3 regions of the Paenarthrobacter sp. PAE-2 genome follow, and region 3 is predicted to be linked to each of the others. Evidence: riboswitches for the same ligand, from Rfam matches in the RefSeq annotation. Region 3 holds a riboswitch; each other region holds the start of a gene.
The links. Region 3 has a riboswitch for cyclic di-AMP ahead of OCL88_RS12145 (M23 family metallopeptidase). Riboswitches for the same ligand answer to the same signal wherever they lie in the genome.

Region 1 (5,224 bases), on a different contig from region 3:
AGGAGTTCGAATTCCTTGAATGTCAGGTTCAGCGATTCGCCGTCGAGGTGGACTTCGCGGCGGGCGAGGTCGATGAGTACACCGGACGGGCGCGCTTCCTGCTGGGGCGCCGGACGTGCGGCTTCGGTGCGCTGGCGTGCGGCGACGGTGGGGTCACCGAACGTGGAACGTACGACGTCGAGCGCGGACCCGGGTGCGCTGGCGGGAGCAACGGCGACGGCGGCATAGCTTTCCGCGCCGGTCACGAGCGACTGGGCGTAAGCACGGATTTCCTGGGCCAGCTTGGCAATGGAGGTCCCGGCAGCAGCTGCGGTCTCTTCGTCAATGCCCATGTAGAGCACGAATCCGCGGGCTACGTTGTCGTTGGCCACGGGCCGGAGACGCTCGGACTGGGCCACCACCGGAGTGGGTGCCGTCATGGCTGCGGGCTCGGTAGCGGCAGGCACGGCGCGCAACTGTCCGTAGGAGTTCGGGTTGTAGCCCTGGGGAACGTAGCCCGGAGCCTGCTGGGCAGCAGCCTGGGCACCGGGTGCGTAACCGGGGCGGTTACCGAAACCGGGGCGGAGGCCGGCGTTGGAAGCGGCCTTGTTGGCGTTACGGACGGAGATGTGGACGTATCCGGATGCAACTGACATGGAGTGCTTACCTCAAAAGTGAATAGCCGTCATCGCGGCTTCGAATGCTGGTGTCCCCGCAATGAGTTTGGGGAGGGGCGCCCAACGGTGGGCTAGGGGGCGAATGCCTGAAACTTTTCTGGGGTGGGAAGTTAGGCTTGCATTCGACAACAGCGGGACTCGTCGCCAGCGGGTGTGCTGGAGAAGATTGCTGCGGCTGCAGGTGCTGTTGAGTTCTTGTTCACATTGGAAGTGTGCAACGTAACAATGGCAACACGCAAGTAACAAAGGGCGGAAACGTCCACATTCTGAGATAAGCGCGAGTATTGTGCCGCAAATCACAATTCAGCGGATTGCAAAAATGAATGCGGTTTTGTTCGGTCAAGGGCAGAAATAATGCGTTCTGACTGAACTTTCTTCGATCAATGGGACATGATGCCCCTCTGGATTCCCGCGAGCGCCCGACCAGCGGAATCTCACGATCTGAAACGGATGCTGTCCAATCGAAGCGGACGCCAAGCTCGTTATTCAGGCTTCCAATCTGCTAGAAGGCTTCGACTGCCACCTGCGAACCCCTGGGCAGCTCAGTGCCCCGATGATCGCGGCGCCGTGGCACATCCTGACCCGCACTTCCTTAGGGCACATCCCAAGCGCGGCGAATCCGGCAAGGCGACGCACCGGCGTCGTGATCTCTGTTACCTAAATGTGACTTTCGCTTGAACCTCCTGTACCGTCGAACGAGTGGGTCGCCCCAACATTGGCCCGCACCCGGGATGCGCCGAGCTCTGCCACTTCCCGGAGTTCCGTTCTGATTTCGAGGCAGAGACGGGGGACCCAGAGTCTCCGGGCCAGGCATTGCGCCGGCCCTTGGGGTGAAGCCGCAGCTACACGCGCGGCCGGATGACCTCATCCGAACCCGACAGCTAACTCCGCAGGCGCTGAGAGGTAATCACGCATGTCTGAATTCAAGGATCAGTCGCGCCATGAGGCGCGTCACCGTGACGAGAACAACGCTCACCTGACCAAGTCGCAGAATGTCCTGAAGAACGCTGCCCGCCAGGGCAGGACCGGCCACCGCATGTCGGTAGCAGCCGGCGTCGTCGCAGCCGCGCTGGGCGTTGCATCGCTCGGGCAGGCCGCAAACGCCGCGTTCAACCTTCCGGAGATGAGCCAGGCAGCACAGACCCAGGCTTCGGTCCAGGTGGACCCGCAGACCCGCGAGAACGCTGCCGCTGAGGCCGCTGCCCAGGCTGAGGCCGCCAAGCGCGCCGCTGCTGAAAAGGCCGCAGCTGCCAAGGCCGCCGCCGAAAAGGCTGCTGCGGAGAAGGCTGCCGCCGAAAAGGCTGCAGCTGACAAGGCCGCCGCCGAGCAGGCTGCTGCTGCCCAGGCTGCCGCTGAGAAGGCTGCAGCCGACGCCGCCGCCAAGGCCGCTGCGGACAAGGCTGCTGCAGAAGCTGCTGCCGCCGCTGCCGCCCCCAAGGCCGTTGACGATCCTGCCGCTGCGAAGGCCTACGCTGCCAGCATCCTGGCCAACTACGGCTGGGGTCCGGGTGAAATGACCGCCCTGAACACGCTGTGGGAAAAGGAATCGAACTGGCGCACCACTGCCACCAACGCTTCCAGCGGTGCTTACGGCATTGTCCAGTCGTTGCCGGCCGGCAAGATGGCTTCCGCCGGTGCTGACTGGCAGACCAACTACCAGACCCAGATCAAGTGGGGCCTGAACTACATCAAGGAACGCTACGGTTCGCCGTCGGCAGCCCTGGCATTCCACCTGGCCAACAACTGGTACTAAACCCGGACGTTGCCTGAGAAGCCGCTCCCGTTGCCCCCACACGCACCAGTACCTACTGGAGCGGATGGCGGAAACGGGGGCGGCTTTGGCGTTTAACTAGGCTTCGGGTTCCTGCTCCACCGCAGCGCGTACGGCTGCGATGGACGCCGCCACATCCGCGTCGTCCGTGGACCAGTTGCTGACGGAGATCCGCAGGATATCCCGGCCCTGCCAGGAAGACCCTGACATCCATACGGCGCCTTCTGCCATGAGCCGCTGGGTGATCCTGCGCGTACGTTCGTCGCTCCCGAAAGTCACCGAGACTTGCGTGAACACCACGTCATTGAGCACTTCCACCCCGGGGATCGAGGATAGGCCGTCAGCGAGCGCCCGCGCGTTCTCGGCCAGCCGCTCCACCATGTCGATGACACCGTTCCGGCCCAATTGGCGCAGGGCAGCCCACACCGGAATACCGCGGGCGCGGCGGGACATCTCCGGAACTTTCTCGAAAGGATCCCCCGGCCCGGCATCCGTCGCTATCAGGTAACTCGTATGAACGCTGAAGGCCCGCCTCATGGCTTCGGGGCGGGCCACGATTGCCAGACCGCAATCGTAAGGAACGTTGAGTGTCTTATGGGCATCGGTGGCCCAGGAATCGGCGAGCTCCACACCTGCCAAGCGTTCCCGCAGTTTGGGACTCGCAGCCGCCCATAAACCAAAGGCGCCGTCCACGTGGACCCACGCACCACGGTCGCGGGCCACGGCGATGGAGTCAGCCATGGGATCGAAGGCACCCGAGTGCAGGTTGCCCGCCTGGAGGCATACGATCGCCGGGCCGGGTTGCTCTCCCATGGCGTCCTCCAGCGCGTCGGGCAGGATCCTGCCTTCCCTGTCTGCGTCCACGGGAACGCACGACCCCAAGCCCAGATACCTCAAAGCGAGGTCAACCGCAGCGTGCCGCTCCCGCCCAGCAAACACCGTGATCCTCGGCGCCCCGGACAGGCCGAGGCCTTCCAAGTCCCAGCCGGCCTCGTCCATCAGGTGCTGCCTTCCCGCGGCAAGCCCGACGAAGTTGGCGGTCGTGGCGCCCGTGGTGAAGCCGACGTCGGAGGTAGCGGGCAAGTGCAGCAAGTCAAGCAACCAATCGGCCGCAGATTCCTCGATCGCTGCCGCCGCCGGGGTGGCAAAACGCAGGCCTGCGTTTTGGTCCCACGCGGAGACAAGCCAATCCGCCGCCATGGCAGCCGGCAAAGTGCCGCCCATGACCCAGCCGTAGAAACGTCCGGACTGGATGGCCATCAGTCCCGGTTCGGCCAGTGCAGCCAGCTCATCAACGACGGCGGCGGCATCGGCAGGTTCGTCGGGGAGCCGCGGCAGGATGCTTGCGGCGACCTGGTCGGCGTCGGACTTTGGGCGGACTGAACGGGTGGGCACCGACGCGAGCCAATTGGTGGCGTGCACCATGGCACGCTCCAATGCAGCACCGTATGCCTCCGGCAACGCAGACATGCGCACAGCCTACTCCCGCCCGGCCGGGTGGAACAGGGCTAGAACGTGAGCGTGATGACGTGGCCGCCGTCGTCGTGCCTCACTGCCTCCACGGTCACCGCCGAGTAGTCGGGAATCCGCCACATGCCAGGCTCCAGTTCCGCTTGGTGCGCGGCGGCCTTGCCTACCACCACTGTCCGCATCCCGGCGGCCCTTGCTGCGGCAATGCCTGCGGGTGCGTCCTCGAAAACCACGACGTCGGCCGGTTCGGCACCGAGCAAGGCCGCGGCTTTGAGGTATCCCTGCGGATGCGGCTTGCCGCGTGTTACGGCTTCGGCGGTGACCGCCGTCGAAGGCATGGCGAGTCCGGCGGCCTGCATGCGGATATCGGCGAGGATGCGGTCGGCCGAAGTGACCAGTGCGATGGCCTCGTCCGGAAGAGCTTCGAGCAGGGCCTCAGCTCCCGGCAAGGCAATGATGCCGTCTGTACGGTTGCGTTCCATCTCGCCGAGTTCGGCGGTGAGGGCAACGACGTCGGCATCCGCCGGGGCGTATCGGCGCACCGTGTCGCCGGCCTGGACGCCGTGGGAGGTCCGCAGGATCTCGGTGTAGTCAAGCCCGTAGCGTTCTGCGAACTCCAGCCAGACCTGCTCTACTACGGCCGTCGAATCCACCAGCGTTCCGTCCATGTCGAAGAGGACGGCGCGAACGGTGAGGGTTTGCCGGGTTTGTCCCGGACCGGGCTGTGCGGCAGGAAGGATCATGGTTCCATCCTGCCGCACAGTGAGCCTGCGTTGGTTACCCGTTGGGCCGCTGCGGGAGGTACTGCACCGCCCACTTATTGCCGTCGGGGTCGGCGAAGTACACAAAGTGGCCCCAGTCCTGGACGTCGACATCGCTGACGTCCACCCCGTTGGCCTTGAGCTGTTCATGGGCCTTGTTGATGTCCGCCACCACCATTTGAAGGCTCGGAGCGGTGCCCGGAGGTGCGTCCGACAACCCTTCCCCGATGGCGATGGAGCACGCCGAACCCGGAGGAGTGAGCTGGACGAAGCGGACGCCGTCGGAAGGTCGTTCGTCGTAGTCGGCGTTGAAACCGACCTTGTTGACGTAGAAATCCTTCGCGCGATCGACGTCGGACACGGGGACAAACACCAGTTCAAGTTTCCAGTCCATGCGCCACAGGCTAGCGGGGCACGGCGGAAAGTAGTAGGGGTCTTTGCTTAGCCGGCGATCCCGTACAAGCGGTCGCCCGCGTCGCCGAGACCGGGGACGATGTACGACTTCTCGTTGAGTTTCTCGTCAATGGACGCCAGAACAATGTTGACGTTGGCGTCGGCGAGTTCCT
Region 2 (5,224 bases), on a different contig from region 3:
ATCACTTCCTACGTGCTGGTGGGCCACTCCATGGGCGTCCAGTTCGCCATCGAGGCTGCGCTCCACGCACCGGAGCAGGCCTCGCACGTGGTTCTGATGGGTCCTGTGGTGGATTCGAAGCACAAGAACGTACGGCGGCAATCGCTGGCCCTCTTCCTGGATGGACTCCTTCGCGAGAGCCCTTCTTCCAATTGGATCGTCGTCTCCGACTACTTCCTGTGCGGCCCCCGCTGGTACCTCACGGAGTTGTCCGTGATGATGGACTACCCCACCGAGCAACGTCTGGGCCGCATCGGAAACCCCGTGCTGATCCTGCGCGGCAGCCGCGACCACGTAGCAGGACCCGAATGGTCGCTTCGGCTCTCCCGCGCTGTTCCCCAGGGCAGGCTGGTGGAGATTCCGGGGGTGGGACACGTGGCCCAGCACATGAGGCCGAAGGCCGTTGCGGACGCGATCCGGAGCTTCGTCGCTGCTACATCGGACCGCACCCAGGCATAGGCGCACGACGACGGCACGCCCCTTGTTGCGTTGGACGGGACACGGTTAGGCTGGCAGGGCAAGCCAAATAGTAAGTTTGCTTAGGAAGGGGTTTGACCATGACAAGCTATGACCCGGAAGACGATCCGCAGACCTTCGGAGTGTCCGGTGCGGCCGAGCCCGACAGCATCCACGAGGACCCGGACATGAGGCAGGACGAAGACCGCGATCCCGCCGCATCAGCCAACCCGGATCCGGACAACGGCAACGTCACAGGGCTTGAACCCGGCGGCGGAGTGCCCCCAGGAGAAACGCCTCCAGCGGAAGACAGCATGAGCACGGACCAAGGGCACGAGGAATAGAGCTCCCCTACTGCAGCTTGAGGATCTCGCCGAGGTTATAGTCGGCCGGCTCCTCCAGTTGTGAGTACGTGCAGCTTTCGGGAGTCCGGTCCGGCCGCCACCTGCGGAACTGCGTGGTGTGCCGGAACCGGTCTCCTTCCATGTAGTCGTACGCCACTTCGATCACCAGCTCGGGCCGCAGCGGAACAAAAGAAAAGTCCTTGCCGGCACTCCAGCGGCTTTGGGCCCCCGGCATCCTCGAACCAACCGCCGCTCCGGTTTCCTGGCTGGCCCACTCTCCCCAGGGGTGGTCCGCGATCTCCACCTGGTACGGCTCCAACTCGGCCACCATCGCCTTCCGCTTCGCCATGGGGAAGGCGGCCACCACTCCAACGTGGTGGAGTTTGCCGGAATCGTCATAGAGCCCCAGCAGCATCGACCCCACGACGTCCGCCGTCTTGTGCCAACGGAAACCGGCCACCACGCAGTCCGCCGTCCGTTCATGCTTGGTCTTGAACATCACCCGCTTGTTCGGCTGGTAGGTGCCGTCGAGCGGTTTGGACAGCACGCCGTCGAGCCCTGCTCCCTCAAGCTGCACGAACCATTCCTGTGCCCGCTCGAGGTCGGTGACCGCAGGCGTCACGTAGACGGGCGGCTCGGCATCGGCGAGCGCCTTTTCCAGCGCAGCGCGGCGCTCGGAGAACGGCCGGCCGGTGAGGTCTTCGTCCCCGAGGGCCAGGAGGTCGAACCCGACGAAGGAGGACGGCGTCTTCTCTGCAAGCATCCGGACGCGGCTGTCGGCGGGGTGGATGCGCTGCTGCAGTCCTTCGAAGTCGAGCCGGTTGCCGGAAATGAGGATGATCTCTCCATCCACCACGCACTTCTCCGGCAGGTTCTTCTTCAACGCCTCCACCAGCTCGGGGAAGTACCGGGTCATGGGTTTCTCGTTGCGGCTGCCCAGGATGACGTCATCCCCGTCCCTGAAGACGATGGTCCGGAACCCGTCCCATTTGGGTTCGTAGTGCCCAACCTCGGGAATGTTGGGCACGGATTTGGCGAGCATGGGCGAAACGGGTGGCATCACGGGTAGGTCCATAGCTCATGTCTACCGGCCGGTAGACGCCGAAAGCTAGTGTTCAGCAGGGATATGTGGACAGTGTGTGGCGCGTCCGTCCGTCAGCGCGGGCGCTGCCGGCCCTCATGTACCGTTCGTTACATTAATGTGACTTTACTTCCCTGCTGCTGTAACTTCGTAGGGCGACCCGTATCTCCGCTGGGCCGCTTCCGGGCTGACGCCGAGCTCTGCCGCATCCCGGAATCCCGCCAGACCCGCGGCAGAGACGGGGGACCCAGAGTTCCCGGGCCTGTTCCCCGCAGGCCCTTGGGGTGAAGCCGCCACGTGCGGCCGGACGGCCTCGTCCGAACCCGACAGCTAACCTCGCAGGCGTTGAGAGGCAAACACCATGTCCCCAACCATGGATCAGCCGCGCCGTGCCCAAGGGGACGGCCAGCCCACCAAGCCAACCGGACGCCGTCGGGCCCAGCCCAGCGGTCCGGCCACCGAAATAGAAAGCACGACGGCGGCACCCGCCACCGCGACCGACCCCACCCCTGCGCCCATGACACGAGCGCAGCGTCGGGCGATGGAACGCGAGCGCGCGGCCCAGGCAGTCGTGGCTCCGGAAGCTGCACCGAGTGCAGAGCCCGGCTCCGAAACCCCCGCTGAATCCCCCACCGAAGAGCCGCGCACCGAAGCCATCCCGGTAGTTGCCGCTCCTCCGCGCTCGGAGTCCACCACGCCCGGACCGCCCACGGCCGCCATCCCCCTGGTGAAGGCCACACCGGCGGAGCCTGCCGCTGAGGCCGAGCCCGCGACTGCCGCTATTCCGGTGGTTTCGGCGCACGTTGCCGCCGAGGCCGGGACCGCCCAGCCCAAGACGCCGGCCCGGATCGCCGCTGACGCTACAGCCGCCGCCGGATTGGCCAGTCGCAAGACCGCCCGGGGCCAGCACGACGGCGCACGCCCTGCGGCAGGACGAGCCGCTGCAGGACGCAATGCTGCGAAGTCGGCCTTTGGTTCCTTTGCTTCCTCTTCCTTCACCAAGGAACCCCATGCCGTCCTGACCAAGGCAGCGTCCGTGAAGACCATGAGCCAGCGCATGGCGGTGGTCGCCGGAGCACTGGGCCTGGTTCTCACGGTGGGCACGGTAAGCCAAGCCTTGGACCTGCCGGTCTTCGGCCAGGACACCCAGAACCAGGCCAGCGGCGCCAACAATGGCGGTGAGGGCCGGGCAACGGGCTCTGCCACTCCTGGCCCGACGCCGTCTTACTCCACCGCGTCCTCGACGTCGGCCGCTACGACGGACACCGGGCAGTCCGCCGTCGAAGCCGCTCCACCGGCGGCAGCACCGCCGTCGTCCACTCCGACGCCGCAGGTTTCGTTGGCCGACCCCAAGTGGGTTCCGTCCAACGCCCCTTCGGCCGTGGTTCCGGTACCGGGCGTGACGTCGCCCGTTCCGAGCCAGCCGGCACCGCCGTCGGACAACATCACGGCGCCTTCGCCGAGCACGACGCCTCCTACGACGACGCCACCGACGCCAACCACCACCCCAACGCCCACGCCGACGACGACGCAGACTTCCAAGCCGCGGCCCAGCGACTCCCCGAAGCCGGGCTCCGACCCTAAGTCCAGCACACCGACGGAGGCTCCGAGCCTGGACGTGGACGGCCTGCTCGACGCAGCCAAGGGGGTCCTCAAGTGAGCACCCGCATGCCCCGGACCACCACCCACATCGGCTGGCACGGCCGGTACTGCTGCAGCAGCCGGACGGCCACTTTCCGCCATCGGATGGGCCGCTGGAGCCACCAGCGGTTGCGCCGTTTCTGACGGGCGCCGCTAACAAACGAGTGTGAACCTGAGAAGGCAGGGACCCAGCAAAGGTTCCTGCCTTCTGTTCTGCCACCCGACTGTTCTGCCACCCGGTTCTTCCGCCCCCGGGTCGGTCACATGTTTCGCTACCCCAAGAGCCACGCGACCACCAGCAAGGCCCCCACGCAGAGCACTGTGGTCAGGAGGATGACGTCGCGCGCAACAACAGTGCCACGGCCGTACGGGGAAGCGAAAAGGAACACATTCTGTGCCGTGGGAAGCGCACCCATGATGACCAACGCCAGGAGGTGCTGCCCTTCGAGCCCGAAGACGAACCGCCCCAGCGCCCAGACCACCAAGGGCATCCCCACGAGCTTCAGGAGCGTCGCCACCACGGTTTCCACCCGGCCGTCGCCCTTCTGCAGCGGAGCGCGGCCCGCCAAGGACATCCCGAAGGCGAGCAGCACCATGGGAACGGCAGCCCCGGCCAACATATCGATGGGCCGCTGGACCAGTTTCGGAACCTCCCAGTGGGTCAACGCCACCACCACACCCAGCGCTGACGCGATGATCATGGGATTCCCCAACGGCTGCAGCACTACCCGCTTCCAGGGAACTTTCGCCCCTCCGGCCACACCAAGGATGGTGACATAGAAGGGCGCCAGGACCAGGAGTTGCACCAGCAGGACCGGGGCAACGTGCTGGGCCGTTCCCACCGCGTAGAGGGAAACGGGGATCCCGATGTTGTTGGCATTGGCATAGCTGCTGGCCATGGCTCCCACGGCCGTTTCGGCAACGGGCCGTCGGAAAAAGAGGAAACTCAGCAGGCAGTACAGGAGGCCCATCGCGGCAGCAGACAGAAGGGCCAGCGGGGCGTCGACGCCGAGCGCGGCCCGTATGTCGCTCCCGGCCACCACGGTGAAGAGCAGCGCCGGGTTGGTGATGTAGAAGGCGGTGCGGGTCAGAGCAGCCTGCACTTCCGGGGCGAGCAGTTTGCACCGGACGGCCAGGTAGCCCACGGCAATGACTGCCGAAATGATGAGGATGCCGGAGACGACGCCGCCCACCCCGCCCCCTTTCGCATTGGTAACAGGTCCCGCTTGGAACGGTTTCCCTAGTTACTAATCCTGCGAGAAACCGCTTTCTCACCCTAAGCGTACGGGCAGGGGCTGTCCATCGGAGTTCATCCTGTGGCGCCTTTAGATTCGTGGCCTGACCGCCCAGCGCCGGGCCTTCAGCGCGGCGTGAAGCTCCAGCCGGATGGCACCACTGAGGGGATCGGCTCCAATGAGTTGGCGGATCCTGCCGAGCCGGTTGTAAATGCTGCTGCGATGCAGATGGAGTTTGGCGGCGACATCCTGCACCGAACCGTCGTTGTCGTAGAGGAGCTCCAGGACGGGCAGGAGCTCACCGTTTCGATCCTGCCCTTCAAGGGCGCTGTAGTGGACGGATCCCGTATCGTCCCAACCGCCGGGCGCCTGCAGGCGGTCGAAGAGTTGATAGACCCCCACCGACCGGCTGTCCACCAGCTCTCCCA
Region 3 (5,224 bases):
GGGGGAAGTAGCGGCTGACGAACGTGACCCGGTCCCCGTACTCCTTCTTCAGCTCCTCCACCAGCGGCTGGGCTTGCCTGCACGCTTGGCAGGCGAAATCCACGAACTCCACCAATTGCGCCTGCGCAGCTGCCGGAGAGGTGCTCCGGTGGCTGTCTTCGCGCACGAGTTCGACCCTCTGGGATGAGGGGGCTGGTGTGGAGGCGTCGGGCCTGTTAACGGCGAAGACCGTGTACCAGACCAGGCCGATTCCGATGAGGAAGACCAGCAGAACCCAGACAAAGACGCGGGTTTTCCTGATGGCAGTCATTTGCGGTGGCGATGTTTTTTCTAGCTTTATCACTGCGTGAAGGCTTTCTGGTGGCGACGGCCACGTGGGCCTGTCTGGTTAGCGATGGAAGGACCGGATTCGAAGAGCTGTTCCTGCCGTGGCCACAATGTGGTCCAGGAGGACCGGAATGCTTCCCGGCTGGAGTCGTAGCTGAGGCTACTGGAGGGGCTGGGTCGAGGATGCGGGGCTGCTTGGTTGATTGGGTACGCAGTCGCTGGCCGGCCCGGAGACATTATGGAAGCCGGGCGCGCAGTCGACGATTCTGTCCGTGCGGGGTTGAGCAAGCAGAACCAGAACCACGAGAACAACCATGGTGATGAACAGCCCGGCGAGAACGACGGCGATCCGGGCGGGGGATCTGCCGTGAATCTCTCCCATGGGACCCTCCGCAGCCATAGATTAAGCCTGCTGTCTTCTTCAGCAGATCTTCCCACGCTGGCACTGCGCGGCACACACCCTGACTCTGGGCCGCTCGAGGGAAGAGGACCTTCCCCACGCCCCGCCGTGCCTCGCGGGGCACCACGACCCGGGCAGGCTGTCACGGCTCTGCCACTGCACTGGAGATCAGGGACCTGAGGATGCTTTCATCGGCCAGGCCCAGGATTCTTGACGCTACCCGGCCCTGTTTGTCGATCACGAGCGTGGAGGGAACCGCCTGGGGTGGCACATACTGTGCCATCGCCAGAAGGATGCCGCCGTCCTTGTCCTGCATGCTGGGGTAGGTGACACCGAAGGTCCGCTCGAAAGCGACGGCGGTGGCTTCCTCGTCCCGGACGTTCACCCCGTAGAACCGCACCCCTTTGTCCTTGTTGCCTTCGGACAGGGCTTCCAGCCGTGGGGCTTCAAGCCTGCACGGTGCGCAGGCTGCGTACCAGAAGTTCAAGACGGTGACGCTGCCTCTCCAATCTGCCGAGTCGACCACGGTGCCGTCATAGAGTTTGCCTTTCAGGACGATGGGAGGCTTCCGGTCCGCGGCACTGTATTCAGTGACGGAACCGTCCCCGGCGATGTAGTTCTTGGTGTCCCCCGCCCTGGCCTGCTGCGACAGTTCATCACTGTTGCCGCACGCGGTCAGCAAGGTTCCCACCCCGGCCAGGAAGGACGAGATGACCAGACGCCGGCGGGACAGCAGCGGCGGTGACTTGGTTGCGCGGTGCAAGGAAGGAGGGCCGGCGCTTTGATAGTCAGACATAACCGTCCTTAGATAACGAATTTGTAACGTTCGGGTGTTTTTGGGTAGAGTTGCCGCAGACATACCCCCGACGGGTATGGGTATGACCGCTTCGCCAAACCCCGCCGGGCGGTTCATGGGCCATGAGTTTGAAGGCGGGGGCGGAGGACCCAGATACGGTGCAATGCTGCGCCTTGGGGTGAAGCCTGGCCCTGCGAACGCCCCTTTCAGGGACGCGCTCGGGGCAGGCCGGACAGTCCACTCGTCCGAATCCGACAGCTAACTTCGCCGGCGTCGAGAGGACCCCCGTTTTGCCTTCACGCCCCCAGCATGGCCGCCGCCGCGCGGCCCCCTCGCCCTCGTCCGTCCCGTCCTTGCGCGCTCTCGTGCCGTCCCTGTCCCGGCCTGGCCGGGGTGTGCAGTTCGGCGCTGCGGCAGCAGTGACTGGGTTGATTGCCATGTCGGCCCTTTCCGCGGCCCAGGCCAATCCGGGCGCCGCGGCCATTAACGAGGCGGCCGGCACCGTTGAAGAGCCTGCCGCCGCCGTAGAGCCGGTCGCAGCCCAGCCGGCAGTCACCGTCGTGGCCGACGCCGAGCTGGTCTTCGACCGGCCGGTGGTTTCGTCGAAGCCCGCCCCGGCAGCGTCTCCGGCACCCAAGGCCAAGGTGGTCGCTGCATCGGCTCCTGCCGCTCCCGCGTCTTCCCCGGCTGCCCCTTCCCAGGGCCTGAGCGCGCCCTTGGCGTCGATGAAGGTCAGTTCACCGTTCGGCCTGCGGGTTAATCCGCTGACGGGATCCACGGGTGAGTGGCACACCGGGATTGACCTGACCGGGGCTTGCAGCACCCCGGTGTTCGCTGCCGGGTCAGGAACCGTCGTGGAAGCCGGATGGAGCCAGTACGGCGGCGGCAACAGGATCGTCGTGGACCACGGCAATGGGTTGAAAACCACGTACAACCATCTGGCGAGCATCGGGGTTGCTGTCGGCCAGTCGGTGACCAAGGGTGCGCAGATCGCGGGAGTGGGAACCACGGGCGCTTCGACCGGGTGCCATCTGCATTTTGAGGTCATGGTCAATGACAAGACTGTGGATCCTTCTTCTTTCATCTAGCGGACCGTGGGTGAACATGCTGCCGCTGCCCTTGGCGGACGGGCTCAGGCATGTGGTGTGCCGCGCCCGTGAAGCGGTCCCTTGAGGTGTTCCCGGTTCAGCGCGTCCAGCTCTTCGTCGGTGAGTTCATCGAAAGAGCGGGCCTCGCGCCGGTCGCTGCGGGCGAAGCGGATGAACATCAGGATGATCAGTGGCAGGTCTACGGCTTCAGCCAGGAACCACAACAGGTCTCCTGCCAACTGCTGGTCACGCAGTGGATCCGGCAGCCAGGCGGGGTGTCCGATCAGGGCCTGTGTTGCCCCGTCCAGGACTTCCGGGCTGATGCGCATCAGCACCCCGGGCACGGCGTCGGCGACCAGTTCGATGAAAACGTAGATGAATTCAACGACGATCAAGGAAGTGACGTCCCTGGTCGAGCCGTCTTCCATGATCGGCACAGCCATTAGCATCCCCACCAACGGCACCAGGATGGTCAGCGTCGCGTCCCATAGCGGCTCGGTCCGCAACGGGTAGAACCAGGGTGTGAGGAAGAGGGTGAACAGGGCAAGGCCCAGCAGGGCTGCGACGACGGTGTTGCTCAGTGCCCGGATGGCTTTGTGGTCCAGAAAGGCCCTCAACCGGGCTTGCCCGGCCTGGCTGAGGGTCGCTTTGGCCAGCGTCAGAGGTTGGCCGGCGGCGAGGAACAGCGGCACGATGAAGAGGTAGGCGGTGACCTTCAGCGTGAAGGCCCAGCGCAGGTCGTGGCTGTAGGTTCCGGTGAAGCCGAAGCTAAGCACGCCAAAACCGCCCAGGCCCAGGACGTAGAAAATCACTGCCCGCCACCATGGCCAGGCTATCCCCCGCGCCGAGGCTGCGCGTAGTCCCTTGCTGTAGAGGATCCCTGCGCAGGCCATGACAAGGGCTGCGGGGATGTTCAGGGTCCAGGAAGCCAGGACGATGTCCAAGGGAGGCATGTTCAGCGTTTCCTGGTCTCTGCCCGGCCGGCGAGGAGGGCCCCTGCCAGAAACAGCGCCGCCGCGGTCGGGTAGCCTGCGTAGATGTCCAGGGCGAGGCTGGGACCCTGGCCTGAGGGTTCCAGGTGAAGGATCCAGTGCCAGATGGCCACCACCGCACCGGCGGCCATAACCAGCTGCCCGATGCGCACCAGCCGACGGTGGCGGCGGTAGCGTGCTTCGGGGTCTTCCTCGGGTTTGTCCTTTGTCATGGAATGTTCCTTTGTGTTTCCGGCCTTAGCCGTTGTTTCCGCCGGTGCAGGCGGCCCCGGGTTCGGGTGCCTTGGGCGATTGGGCGTAGGCGTTGATGAACGTTAGGATGCGGGAGTCGGTGGCGCTTTGTGTTGCCAGTTGCGCACCCCAGGCCGTAGCGGTGACCGGGCTGCTCTGATCCGGGTCGGGGCTGAGCAGGGTGTAACGGTTGGACTTGGCCAGACCGGTGAGCGTGGCGAGATCGTCGGGGGCCAGACCGGGTTTGTAGCTCAGCCACACGGCACCGTGTTCCAGGGAGTGGACGGCGCGTTGTTCGTTGACCGGTTCGGTGTAGACACCGCAGTTCGTCCACACGGCTGCGTGGTCGCCTCCGACGCCGGGTTCCTGCGGGTAGGACACAGCGTTCTGGACATGGTTGCGGGAGAGCCCGTTGAAAGTCTGGACCCCTTCGATGGGCTTGCTCGCCGCCTCAAGAGCCGCGTTTTTCTCCTGGACCGCCCCGGTGACCACCAGAGCCACCGTAGTGATGATGGCAGCCAGCACCACACCGAAGCCGCCGTAGACCAGGATGTTCCATTTCCGTTGTTTGGCTCTCTGTTGTGCTTTCAGTGCCGTGAGGATGGCTTCGTGGTCGGCCCGGCGTCTACTTGCGTTGCTCATGGCTTTCTCCCTGTGCGTGGGTGGATGGTTTGGCGTGGGCTGGTAGTAGGGGCCGTCGATGGTTCCTGCGCCGCGGTCAGGACGAAGGAGCGGGGGCCGGGGCGGAGGATGAAGAAGAGCAGAATGCCGGCGGCCAGGAGAGCCCCGGAAACCCAGGTGTTGACCCTCAACCCCAAGATGGTGTTGGCCGGGTCCGAGCGCATCAGTTCAAAGGCGAAGCGCCCGGTGGTGTAGAGGATGATGTAGGTGGCGAACACGGATCCGGCGCCAAGGTGGTAGCGGCGGTCCAGGAACATCAATAAGGATGCAGCGGCCAGGCACCAGAGGGATTCATAGAGGAAGGTCGGCTGGAAGTACCCCAGGATCTGGGCGGCGCCGTCCGGACCCGTCACCGCCTGTCCGGTGGCTTGGTCCATGGCGTGGATCTGAAGCTTCCACGGCAGGTCGGTGGGGTTTCCGTAGAGTTCGTTATTGAACCAGTTCCCCCATCGCCCCAGACCTTGGGCGATCAGCAAGCCCGGGGCGGCCGCGTCTGCGAACGCGGCCAACGGTATCCCGGCCCGCCGGGCACCGATGGCGGCGCCGACCAGACCCAAGGCCACCGCACCCCAGATCCCCAGGCCCCCTTCCCAGATCCGCAGGGCACCCCAGGGATCCCGGCCGGGACCGAAGTAGAGCTGGCTGTCGGTGATGACGTGGTAGAGCCGGCCGCCGATGATCCCGAACGGTACCGCCCACATCACCACGT

Region 1: linked by a shared signal. The riboswitch ahead of OCL88_RS13775 (hypothetical protein) and the one ahead of OCL88_RS12145 (M23 family metallopeptidase) in region 3 are both predicted to bind cyclic di-AMP.
Region 2: linked by a shared signal. The riboswitch ahead of OCL88_RS19280 (hypothetical protein) and the one ahead of OCL88_RS12145 (M23 family metallopeptidase) in region 3 are both predicted to bind cyclic di-AMP.

The regions. Positions count from the first base shown of each region.
Region 1 is NZ_JAPDNV010000021.1:43,249-48,472, reverse strand. It holds gene OCL88_RS13780 (winged helix-turn-helix domain-containing protein) at 1-635, opposite strand, end outside; cyclic di-AMP (ydaO/yuaA leader) riboswitch at 1,411-1,564, shown strand; gene OCL88_RS13775 (hypothetical protein) at 1,570-2,409, shown strand; gene OCL88_RS13770 (pyridoxal phosphate-dependent decarboxylase family protein) at 2,506-3,897, opposite strand; gene OCL88_RS13765 (HAD-IA family hydrolase) at 3,936-4,640, opposite strand; gene OCL88_RS13760 (VOC family protein) at 4,675-5,052, opposite strand; gene upp (uracil phosphoribosyltransferase) at 5,100-5,224, opposite strand, start outside.
Region 2 is NZ_JAPDNV010000051.1:14,123-19,346, forward strand. It holds gene OCL88_RS19265 (alpha/beta fold hydrolase) at 1-498, shown strand, start outside; gene OCL88_RS19270 (DUF6480 family protein) at 597-839, shown strand; gene OCL88_RS19275 (ATP-dependent DNA ligase) at 847-1,914, opposite strand; cyclic di-AMP (ydaO/yuaA leader) riboswitch at 2,130-2,277, shown strand; gene OCL88_RS19280 (hypothetical protein) at 2,282-3,580, shown strand; gene OCL88_RS19285 (AEC family transporter) at 3,834-4,754, opposite strand; partial or broken gene OCL88_RS19290 (PucR family transcriptional regulator) at 4,887-5,224, opposite strand, start outside.
Region 3 is NZ_JAPDNV010000017.1:6,756-11,979, reverse strand. It holds gene OCL88_RS12160 (DsbA family protein) at 1-310, opposite strand, end outside; gene OCL88_RS12155 (hypothetical protein) at 488-709, opposite strand; gene OCL88_RS12150 (TlpA family protein disulfide reductase) at 870-1,523, opposite strand; cyclic di-AMP (ydaO/yuaA leader) riboswitch at 1,606-1,808, shown strand; gene OCL88_RS12145 (M23 family metallopeptidase) at 1,961-2,611, shown strand; gene OCL88_RS12140 (cytochrome c oxidase assembly protein) at 2,656-3,564, opposite strand; gene OCL88_RS12135 (hypothetical protein) at 3,567-3,815, opposite strand; gene OCL88_RS12130 (DUF3105 domain-containing protein) at 3,841-4,476, opposite strand; gene lgt (prolipoprotein diacylglyceryl transferase) at 4,473-5,224, opposite strand, start outside.